3 regions of the Paenibacillus sp. FSL R10-2199 genome follow, and region 1 is predicted to be linked to each of the others. Evidence: riboswitches for the same ligand, from Rfam matches in the RefSeq annotation. Region 1 holds a riboswitch; each other region holds the start of a gene.
The links. Region 1 has a riboswitch for thiamine pyrophosphate ahead of NYE33_RS25290 (ABC transporter ATP-binding protein). Riboswitches for the same ligand answer to the same signal wherever they lie in the genome.
Positions count from the first base shown of each region.

Region 2: it holds a riboswitch for thiamine pyrophosphate, as region 1 does, so the genes downstream of both, NYE33_RS01950 (ABC transporter substrate-binding protein) here and NYE33_RS25290 (ABC transporter ATP-binding protein) in region 1, are expected to answer to the same signal.
Region 3: it holds a riboswitch for thiamine pyrophosphate, as region 1 does, so the genes downstream of both, NYE33_RS29285 (thiamine phosphate synthase) here and NYE33_RS25290 (ABC transporter ATP-binding protein) in region 1, are expected to answer to the same signal.

Region 1 is NZ_JBBOBO010000001.1:5,762,346-5,765,967, forward strand. It holds gene NYE33_RS25275 (DHA2 family efflux MFS transporter permease subunit) at 1-952, opposite strand, end outside; gene NYE33_RS25280 (MFS transporter) at 870-1,409, opposite strand; gene NYE33_RS25285 (TetR/AcrR family transcriptional regulator) at 1,817-2,497, shown strand; TPP riboswitch at 2,566-2,668, shown strand; gene NYE33_RS25290 (ABC transporter ATP-binding protein) at 2,796-3,563, shown strand; gene NYE33_RS25295 (ABC transporter permease) at 3,544-3,622, shown strand, end outside.
Region 2 is NZ_JBBOBO010000001.1:451,721-455,342, forward strand. It holds gene NYE33_RS01935 (hypothetical protein) at 1-219, shown strand, start outside; gene NYE33_RS01940 (sigma-70 family RNA polymerase sigma factor) at 355-948, shown strand; gene NYE33_RS01945 (hypothetical protein) at 942-2,342, shown strand; TPP riboswitch at 2,415-2,525, shown strand; gene NYE33_RS01950 (ABC transporter substrate-binding protein) at 2,657-3,622, shown strand, end outside.
Region 3 is NZ_JBBOBO010000002.1:266,041-269,662, reverse strand. It holds gene NYE33_RS29295 (NUDIX hydrolase) at 37-465, opposite strand; gene NYE33_RS29290 (SDR family oxidoreductase) at 675-1,547, shown strand; TPP riboswitch at 1,742-1,844, shown strand; gene NYE33_RS29285 (thiamine phosphate synthase) at 1,958-2,632, shown strand; gene thiS (sulfur carrier protein ThiS) at 2,616-2,819, shown strand; gene NYE33_RS29275 (thiazole synthase) at 2,906-3,622, shown strand, end outside.

The sequences.
Region 1 (3,622 bases):
GGAAGGTGTCGGCAAAGCCTTGGGCCAATACAGTCTGCTTGGCCAGCTGCAGGGCTTCCTTCGAGACTCCGTCCACCGTCTGCCCGGCAGCGGCTGCCGCCTCCTGCATTTCAAGACCACGCGCGGAGGTTCTGGCCGTCAGAATCGTAACCAGTGTTGACACTGCAAGTGAGTTAATGACCTGCTGCATGGAGTTGGTGAGTGAGGTTACCCGGTTGACCAGATTGCCTGGCGCCTTGTTCAGCAGATGCGTATTCATCGGCATCATCATCATCCCCATCCCTGCACCGCACATGATTAGCGGAAGAATGAGATCACGGCTCTGGGTGGTCAGATCGACATGGGAATACTGAAACAATGCGCCAGAGACCAGACTGAGTCCGCAAACCACCAGCCAGCGCACCCCGATCCGGTCGAACAGAATTCCGGCAATTGGCATCATCAGCCCGGAAGCAATGGCCTGCGGCAGCAGGGTCAATCCGGTATCAAATGCGCCGAAGCCGCGGGCCTGCTGCAGAAACTGCGGCAGTAGAAATAAAGCACCATATAAGCCGAACTGGGCGATCCACTGCACGATAATTCCGGTGGTGAAATCCACGGATTTCAGAATCCGCAGCTCCAGTAAAGGGGTCCTGGAACGCAGCTCGGCAATGACAAAGGCAATCAGTGCAACAGCTCCCAGAGATAACCCGATTAGCGTTTTGTCCGAGGTCCAGCTCTGCGCACCCTGACTTACACCGTAAGTGAGTGAAGCAAAAGCCAGCGGTCCGAGCACCATTCCGAATTTATCCATGCCGGGAACGGTGTTCTTCGCCGCATTCGGCAGCTTTCGCAGCCCGATCAGCACACAGATAATACCGATGGGGATATTAATCAGGAAGATCCAGCGCCAGGAGTGGTATTCCACCAGCCAGCCTGACAATACAGGACCAATCGCCGGAGCGAACAGCACGGGAAACGGGAATTCCCATAATCCCCATAACAACGCCGACTTTACTCTTCGGAGCCAGTCTGTACACATAAGCCATCCCGACCGGGAGCACACAGCCCCCTCCAAGACCCTGCAATACCCGGAAAACGACCAGCCATTCTGCACTGCTTGGCGTTGCACACAGAATGGAGCCGATCGTAAACACAATAACAGCTGTCAAAAAGACGTTCTTAGCCCCGAACCGGTCAGACAGCCAGCCTGACAGCGGAATGACCGAAGCCTGCGCCAGCATATACCCGGTTACGACCCACTGCAGCGTATGCAGGTCTGTATTGAAATCCACTACCAGTCTGGACAATGCCACATTCATTGCCGTACTATCCAGCACGACCATAAATACGCCGGCAATAATCGCCAGCAGCGGAACTAGAATGCCGGATAACCGGAAATCGGCATCCTGCTTCAAGGTCTGATCCATACTCCTTCTCCTCCTGAAGTGTCCGCTTCAACTACGTTGACCTGCGGGCAGGTTTGTCTATATAATTAGTGAACGGACAATTGTCCGCGTTCGCATTTCATAGTCTACGGACAATTGTCCGATGTGTCAAGCGGAATACGCCAATTCCCCACACTTGATTCGTTTACCGGCAGAATAGAGATTTCTTAGGACGCACTGTAGGCATAAATGTTGTATATTTTGCAGCTTTGATTCATGGATAGCCGGGTTTCCGGATGGATTGTTGTATGAAATGCAAGAATAGTTCTGTTAAACTGCTTGAACAAGCTGAAATAATGCATTTTATACAACAATTTGGGATTTAGGCCGATCGAATGAGGGAAATGTTGTATTATGGGCAGGATTTACTTTATATGAAAGGGGACATCATGAAAAAAACAGAGACAGAAGTTGAACCTGTAACATCAGCTCCGGGGATCATAGAGAACAAAGATAACACAGTGAACACAGACATCGCTGCAAAAGAACCCGCAGATCCTTATATGCAGCGGATACTCGAGGCGGCCCGCCAGCTGTTCACCGAGAGCGGCCTCGAAGCTGTCAGTATGTACGGCATCGCCAAACGGGCTGGTATAGGGCAGGGATCGCTCTACCGCCGCTTCACTGATAAGGGCGAAATCTGTTCGGCCCTGCTGCTGGACAGCACCGAGCAGTTTCTGTCGGGGATGGAACAGCAGCTTGCTGCCAGCGCTGGTGAAACGGCTGCCCTCGCGCATCTGCAGAGCAGCATTGAGCAGGTCGTTGGTTTCATTGAGCAATATGCGGAGCTCTTGAACATGATCAAATCCGAATTCACCGGCAAGAAGCAGCTTACCCAGTTCGAACATCCTTTTTTCCAGCGGCTCGGAGTGATTATGGGTGAACTTCTGCACCGCGCATCCGCGAATGGAGAGATTATCGGGATCGATCCCCGCTTCGCTGCCACAGCGCTGATCTCTGTACTTAGTCCCGATCTTTACCTGTATGAACAGAAACGGAACGGCTCCTCCAAAGAGGAAATCTCGCGGGGAATTGTTGCGTTGTTCATCACCGGCCTCTCCAAGCGCTGAGCACAGGCTCTTTACAACCGGGGAAATTATGGTATATTAAGTAGCAATTACGAATTCAATAGCACCTGTTATTTCACTAGGGGAGTCGGCCGACTGAGACGGAGCTTAAGCTCCGGACCCTTGGAACCTGATCTGGATCATACCAGCGGAGGGAAGTGGAGCAGAATGTATCAGCGGTTCCGCGTCTTTGCAAACTGACTGTACCTTCAGGCCCATTCATTTCCTCCGGAAATGGATGGGTCTTTCTTGTTTTCGTAGCGTAAACACTTTTCCCTAAGGAGGCTTGCTTCCCCATCCTATGATCAACATCGCTAACCTGTCCTATTCTTTCGGCGCAGCTTCAAGGGCTCCGGTCTTCTCCGGAATCTCCATGAAGGTCCGCCGCGGCGAGTTCATCTCCGTCGTGGGTGCCAGCGGCTGCGGCAAAAGTACGCTGTTCAAGATTATCGCCGGCCTGCTGGAACCCGGCAGCGGCGAGGTTGCCCTGCATGGGCAACCGCCTAATAACGCCTCGGAGCGGCTCGGCCAGGTCGGCTATATGCCGCAGCGGGATCTCCTGCTGCCCTGGAGAACCGTACTGGACAATTGCCTGCTGCCCTGGGAACTGAAGCGGAACGGCTCCAAAGAGGAAGCCGTTATTCAGATCCGCAGCATGCTGCAGCAGTTCGGTCTTGGTGATACGGGGGCTGCGTATCCGCATGAGCTGTCGGGCGGCATGCGCCAGCGGGTTGCGGTACTCCGCACCATTGCCGCCGGGAATGAGCTGCTCCTGCTGGACGAGCCGTTCGGGGCACTGGACGCCATAACCAAGCGGGAGCTTCACCGCTGGCTGCTGGAATTATGGTCAGGACTGGACAAGACTGTGCTGTTCATTACCCATGACCTTGAAGAAGCGCTTCTGCTTAGTGACCGCATCTATCTGATGACCGGCAGTGCCGGGGGCGGTATGCAGGAGTTCATCACCGGTCTTTCCCGCCCCAGACATCATAGTCAGAATTACGAACCGCAGTTTGTTGCCCTGCGGCAGGATTTGGAGCTGAAGCTGTATGACAACCGTCTTCTATAGAAGATTGCTGCGGGAGTACAGCCCGGCTATTCTGCTTGTGCTGCTGATTCTTGCGGTCT
Region 2 (3,622 bases), 5.3 Mb from region 1:
GTATTTACGGTAATAAGCGGGATTTACGGGATGAATCAGGTCATTGAGGACTTGAAGGCACCCATCGATTGGAGCAAAATGCTGGAGTACTCTGCGTTTGAGTACCTGGCGCTGTTCCTCACCTTCTCCGGGATCGCAGTCAGCCTGGGCCTGACGCTGAGGGAGGCGTGGAACGGAATACGCAGCCGCCGTAAGAAGCGGTTCTATGATAAGGATTGAGGAGCTGCCGGTGACGGCGGCTTTTTTTATTATTCACTTCACAAATCTTCTGAGTGATCTTCCCGCAGGCATGCGTAGTAATACATATACGACTTATTAGTGGGTAACTAATGAAAAGAAATGCCGGAGGTTCCTATGACGCGTAATGATCATGACAGCCTGGACTGGCCCGGCCGGTTCAGAACTAAAGATAAGCAAGCTCTCGCGGATGCCATCGACTTCTACGGACCCGATGTGCACAGACTGGTCCGGCGTATTCTGGCCGGCTGCGGGAGTGCAGAGGATGCCGAGGAATGTGTCAGCGATGTGTTTCTGGCGGCCTGGAACAATATCGGACGTTACGACCCGTCACGCGCTTCCTTCCGCACCTGGATATTCCTGCTCGCAAAATACAAGGCGCTGGATCTGAGGCGTAAATTGCAGCCGGGACTTGGCAGGACGCTGAACGAAGCAGCACTTAACATGCAGAGCGGGACCAACACCGAACAGGAATTTCTACAACGTGAGGCAACGGGGGAATTGCTCCGCTATATCGGGCAGCTCCGTGAACCGGACCGCAGCCTGTTTCTGCGCAGGTATTACCTATACGAGAGTCTGGATGAACTGGCTGCGGCCTTTGGCTTCAGTAAAAAAGCTGTCGAGAGCCGTCTGTACCGCTGCCGGACAATGCTGAAGCAGGCTATACATCTGACTGGCGAAGATGGAAAGGGGGAACTCGGGTCATGGTAAAGGATATGAACAGCGGCGAGAAAAGCATATTTGATCAGCTCGATCTTCTGGAATTCAGCGAGGCTGAACTTGCACTGGACGGATTACTGTCGGAGCCTGAGTCAAGCCCCGTACCCGGGTCTAAAGAAGAGATTGCTTCGCTTGAGCGGATCAAGAGCCGTACCCTCGACCTTATTCAGACTGAACCGGCGCCTGAACTGCCTGCTGCTGTCCGCAAGCCGCGGCGGCGGGCAGCTATTGGAGCGGCGGCGGCCGCGATCCTTATGGCCGCAGGCCTGCTGGCGTTCTCCCCTGACGTCCAGGCAGGTCTAAAGCAAGCCCTTAGCTTCCTGCCCGGCTTCGGTACGGTTCTGGAGAGCAGCCCGGGCAGTCAGCTTTATGTTCTGGAGAAGCCCTACACTGCTTCCATAGGCAAGGGAAAGCTGACAGTCAATGCCGTACTTCTGCAGGAGAACAGCGGGACCATTACGCTGCGTGGACAGCAGACTCCCGTCATTACTGAATTTCAGGCAGACATTGGAGGGGACCGTTATACCTTTACTTCCAATATGCGGTCTTCTGCATCCGGAGACTGGTATGCAAGCTACAGTGCTGCACTTCCCGGAAATTTGGAGCTTGAAACCGCTGAACCGGTTACTCTGTATATCAATGCAGCAGCAGTCGGGCCACTGGTGCTTCAAGCACCGGTGACCGCCGATGATCTGCAGCATTTAGGCGCAAGCGATGTGCACCAGGATGTGCGGATTACGGCTTTTCCGGTTCGTCTGGATGACGGACTTGTCCGCGTTGAATTAGTTCCGGCCCTTTCAGATTCGTTCTCTGCCGTCCATTCTTATTCATTGGAGCCGCTGGTATCCTGGAATGGCCTGTATGTCGAGAATGCAGAGGGAGTCAAAGCAAAGGTTGAACCTCCTTCAACCATGGTCTACCCGTCGGAGTTCTCGTTCCGGGAATTGGCATCAGCTGAAGAACAGTCTTACAGGGTCGTCATCCCTTACATCGAAATAGCGGAACGAAAGGCACTCTCCCGGGAGGTCGTTCTGCCGCTGCCCGCCAGCGGGGAGAGTGCGCCCCTTCATATTACCGCTGAAATTGCCGGTTTCCCGGTAGAATTCACCCGCATTGAACGCAGCAGCGAAACGGCTGTCAGTGTAGATGTGGATGTGAAATTTGACCCGGGAGCGGCAAAGTCACTGACGCATTTCTTCATCCGCTATCCGGGTTCTGGGGACAAATATTCATACGGCTGGCAGGATACCGAGACATTCCCAAGAATCTTGAAGACTCTTCTTCTGGATGCAGAGCCCGGCGCGGATACGCTGCGTTTTAGAATGTCGGAGCCTCTATTCCTGCTCAAAGGCCCCTGGATTCTGCCGCTAAAGCTTGAAGATTAGGACGGGGAGACTGGACAACCGCAAGAGCGGCGTCTATAATACACCGTAAGAACATAGCAATACCCGTGAACTTCATAGAACCAGGGGTGCTGGAATTGGCCGGCTGAGATTGTATCCCACAAGATACTGACCCTTATACCTGATCTGGATAATGCCAGCGTAGGAATCTTCATTCAACCCCGAGCCCCTTCATGGGCCTGAAGTTGAACTCACCTTGCGCAAGTAACTGGCGTCCCGGTCTCCGGGGCGCTTTTTGGTATGGGTTACTCTGAATTTTGGAAGACTAGGGATTGCTGGAAGGAGAGAGAAGAGAAATGGGAGTCAAAAAAGTATTACCGCTGCTGCTCAGCTCTATGCTTGTGCTCGTGATGGCCGGATGCGGCAACGGGAACGTCAACCCGGGCAGCAATGCCGGAGGCAGCACACCTGCCGCCGGGAACAGCACCGCTGCACCTGAAGCAACCGCAGCCGCCAGTACCACCGACGCGCCTAAAGAATTGACCCCGGTTAAGATTGCGCTGGACTGGACGCCGAACACGAATCACACCGGCCTGTATACCGCCAAGGAGCTGGGATATTACGCGGAGGAAGGTCTTGACGTGGAGATCGTGCAGCCGGGTGCTGCCGGATCTGACACCATGGTTACTTCCGGTGAAGCCCAGTTTGGCATCAGTGCACAGGAGGCGCTCACCCTGGCCCGCCTGCAGGATGTGCCGCTCGTCTCCATCGCCGCTATCATTCAGCATAATACCTCCGGCTTTGCCGCTCCGAAGGACCGCAACATTAAGACGCCGAAAGACTTCGAAGGCAAAACCTACGGAGGCTGGGGCTCTCCAGCGGAAAAAGCAGCTATGAAAGCCATCATGGACCCCGATGGCGGAGACGTCTCCAAAGTGAAATTGGTGAATATCGGCGAAGCTGACTTCTTCACTGCGGTGAAACGCGATATCGACTTTGCCTGGATCTTCTACGCCTGGACCGGGATCGAAGCCGAGCTGCGCGGCGAGCCGCTGGATATGCTGTACCTGAAGGATTATGCGCCGCAGCTGGATTACTACACACCGGTGCTGACCACCAGTGAGAAGGAAATCGCCGAGCATCCGGAAGTGGTGAAGGCTTTCCTCAAAGCTACGTCGAAAGGTTACCAATACGCGATCGACCATCCGGAAGAAGCGGCCACGGTCCTGTCTGATGCCGTGCCTGATCTTGATCCCGAGCTGGTGCTGGCCAGCCAGAAATGGCTCAGCCCGAAATACAAGGACGATGCCGCCCGCTGGGGT
Region 3 (3,622 bases), on a different contig from region 1:
GATATATATAATATTCTTGTAGAAACCGTTCATTACTTACCGTAACAACCCTTCCAGCTCAAAAATGCCGTGCTCCTGAAAGTCAGCGATAATCTGCGGTGACAGCAGGGCGTTCATTTCGCTCACGGTGCACCAGCGGTAATCGGTATGCTCTTCCGAGAGCTGGATTTCGCCACGGGCTGCGCGGCATAAATAGGTGATAATCACTACCTGTCTCGCAGGGTCTGTGAGCAGGGTTACCGCGTAAAGGATACGTTCTGTCGTAACCGCCAGTCCGGTTTCCTCGAGAATTTCTCTTTCCAGTGCAGCCTCCAGACTTTCACCGAATTCGATTTTGCCTCCGGCACATTCCCAGCTTCCGGCACCTGCAGAATCGGCGGCAGCCCGCTTGACGAGGAGGATTCTGCCTTGATACAGGATGACACCTTTGACGGCAACGATGATGGTTTTTGATTTTTTGGACATGAGGATAACTCTCCTTCTGCAGGCTCTATAATGGACCGGGGAACGCGTTGGACTGAAGATTTTCTGTTTGGCCGGCTTCCCTATGTGGTAAGTAAAATAACGTAAAGCGATTTTTGCTAGGCAAGTATGATGCATAAACACCAGACTTTTAGCCAACCTAACATGATTAGTAAAAACAGTATAACGGTACAGCGAAAGGAGAATGGATTATGCCAGACACCAGCAAACAACCCGTCAAAACCCTGCCTCCGCAGGTACAGGACCAGCAGCCCGGAATTGAAAGCGAGATGAACCCGCTTCCGGAGTTTGAAACCTCAGCTTACAAGGCAGCAGGCAAGCTGCTGGGCAAGGCCGCACTCATTACCGGAGGGGACAGTGGAATCGGGCGTGCGGTTGCCGTTCATTTTGCCAAAGAAGGCGCAGATGTGGTGATATCCTATCTGAATGAGCATGAAGATGCGGAAGAAACCAAACGCCAGGTGGAGCAGGAGGGTCGGAAGTGTATTCTGATCTCCGGTGATATCGGGGTCGAGGCCTTCTGCCAGGATCTGATTAATAAAACCATTGAGGGACTCGGCAAGCTGGACATCCTGATCAACAATGCGGCAGAGCAGCATCCGCAGGATAAGATTGAGGACATTACCGCCGAGCAGCTGGAGCGGACGTTCCGGACGAATATATTCTCCATGTTCTATCTGACCAAGGCAGCGATGCCCCATCTCAAAAAAGGCTCCACGATCATCAACACTACGTCTATCACGGCGTACCGCGGCAGCCCGCAGCTGCTGGACTATTCGTCCACCAAAGGAGCAATTCTCAGCTTCACCCGCTCCCTGTCGATGAATCTCGCAGACAAAGGCATCCGCGTGAATGCGGTAGCACCGGGCCCGATCTGGACGCCGCTGATTCCGTCTACGTTTGACGCGAAGAAGGTCAGTGAATTCGGCGGCACCCAGCCGATGAAGCGTCCGGGACAGCCCGAGGAGCTGGCACCGGCCTATGTGTATCTGGCTTCTGACGATTCCTCTTATGTAAGCGGTCAGGTCATGCATGTGAACGGCGGCGAGATCGTTAACGGCTGACCATTGGCACTGCTATGTAAGCCGGATCAGTTTATACTGGTTTAAAGAATCAAACGTTCAACAGATGAAAAGTCAGCCGGAAGGCTGGCTTTTTTGCCGCTTCATCCGCTTGGAGCAAATGATTGAATCTATTAAAGAATAGCTCTTACAGGAATAATATGCTAATATACAAACTGCAAGAACAATAGAATATGAACGATCACTAGGGGTGCCGCAAGGCTGAGACGAACATATCTGTTCGGACCCTTTGAACCTGATCTGGTTTATACCAGCGTAGGGAAGTGGAGAATGAATAATGCAGCGGGGGTAACGGCTTACCCGGTATTCCTGCTTATATTCCGGACTGCTTCCTGATACAGGGGGCGGTCTTTTTGTATTTTCCGGAATGCCGTATAGAAGGGAAGGTGAAGGTGTTGAAAGAACTCCATTTGATCTCGGACGGGAGGCTGAATCAGGAGCAGTTTGCCGGACTGGCTGCTGCTGTACATACCACGGTGGATTATATCCATCTCCGGGAAAAAGCCCTGTCCGCACAGGAGCTTCTGGCTGCCGCTGAGCGGTTGCTCCAAGCAGGGGTTCCTCCCTCTAAGCTGGTCATTAATGACCGGATTGATGTGGCTCTGGCAGCAGGGGCAGCCGGCGTCCAATTGGCTTGGCACAGCCTGCCGCCTGCCAAGGCGCACGGCATTGCCCCGGGCCTGCGGCTGGGCAGGTCGGTGCATTCCCCGGAGGAAGCGGCACGCGCCGGACAGCAGGGAGCGGACTTTTGTCTGTATGGACATGTATTCCCCACGGTCTGCAAGCCCGGACAGCAGGAACGGGGCCTGGAGCAGCTGGAAGTGGCCGTCCGCTCCAGCAGTATACCGCTGATTGCTATCGGAGGCATCACACCGGGCAATACCGGAATCGTTCTGTCGAAGGGGGCTGCCGGAATAGCCGTAATGTCCGGGATATGCGGAGCGATGGACCCTGCTGGCGCCGCTCAGGCCTATAGATCATCCGTTCAGGCCGCAGCGTATGCTGAAGTCCTGAATGACTCCCCATACCGGGCAAAGGAGGTGAACTGGAATGAATTTGACCGTTAACGGACGCAGAGGAAGGTATGAAGAGAGCTGCCGGACGCTGGCTGATCTTCTGGCCCGGCCTGAGTGGACCGGGAAGCTGGTTATTGTGGAGCTGAATGGTGAGCTTGCCGGCAGAGAGGTTTATGAAGATACATTGCTGAATGAAGGTGACCGAGTTGAGCTGGTTCATTTTGTCGGCGGAGGCTAGGTAACTGGTAACTGTGCGTGCGGCAGATGCAAGAATGCAATAAGCAATTAAAATAAAGGCAACGACTTATCACAGGAGGCGATATGATGCAGGATCCTTTGATTATTGGAGGAGTTACTTTAACGAGCAGACTGTTCATCGGGACCGGAAAATACAGCCGCAACACTCTTATTCCCGAAGTGATCGCCCGCTCGGGTTCACAGGTCATTACGGTTGCCCTGCGCCGGGTAGATCCGGAGAGCAAGGACAATATTATCAGCCATATTCCTTCCCACATGACGCTGCTGCCCAATACCTCCGGTGCGCGCACCGCAGAGGAAGCGGTACGCATTGCCCGGCTGGCAAGGTCAGCGGGTCTGGGAGACTGGGTGAAGATTGAGGTTATCAATGATCAGAAATATCTTCTGCCTGATAATACCGAGACGATCCGAGCCACGGAAATCCTAGCTGCGGAGGGTTTCGTAGTTCTGCCCTACATGAGTCCTGATCTGTCAGCCGCACTCCGGCTGAAGGCGGCCGGAGCTGCAGCCGTCATGCCGCTGGGAGCGCCAATCGGCTCTAACCGCGGGCTGCAGACCAAGGAGCTGATCCGGATTCTGATATCAGAAACGGGTCTGCCCATCATCGTGGATGCCGGTATTGGCAGACCCTCCGAGGCTGCTGAGGCGATGGAAATGGGCGCAGCCGCTGTGCTGCTGAATACGGCAATTGCCACCGCCCGGGACCCGCAGCTGATGGCGGAGGCATTCCGCGAAGCGGTGTCGGCGGGGCGGAAGGCCTATCTGGCCGGGCTGGGGCCGGTG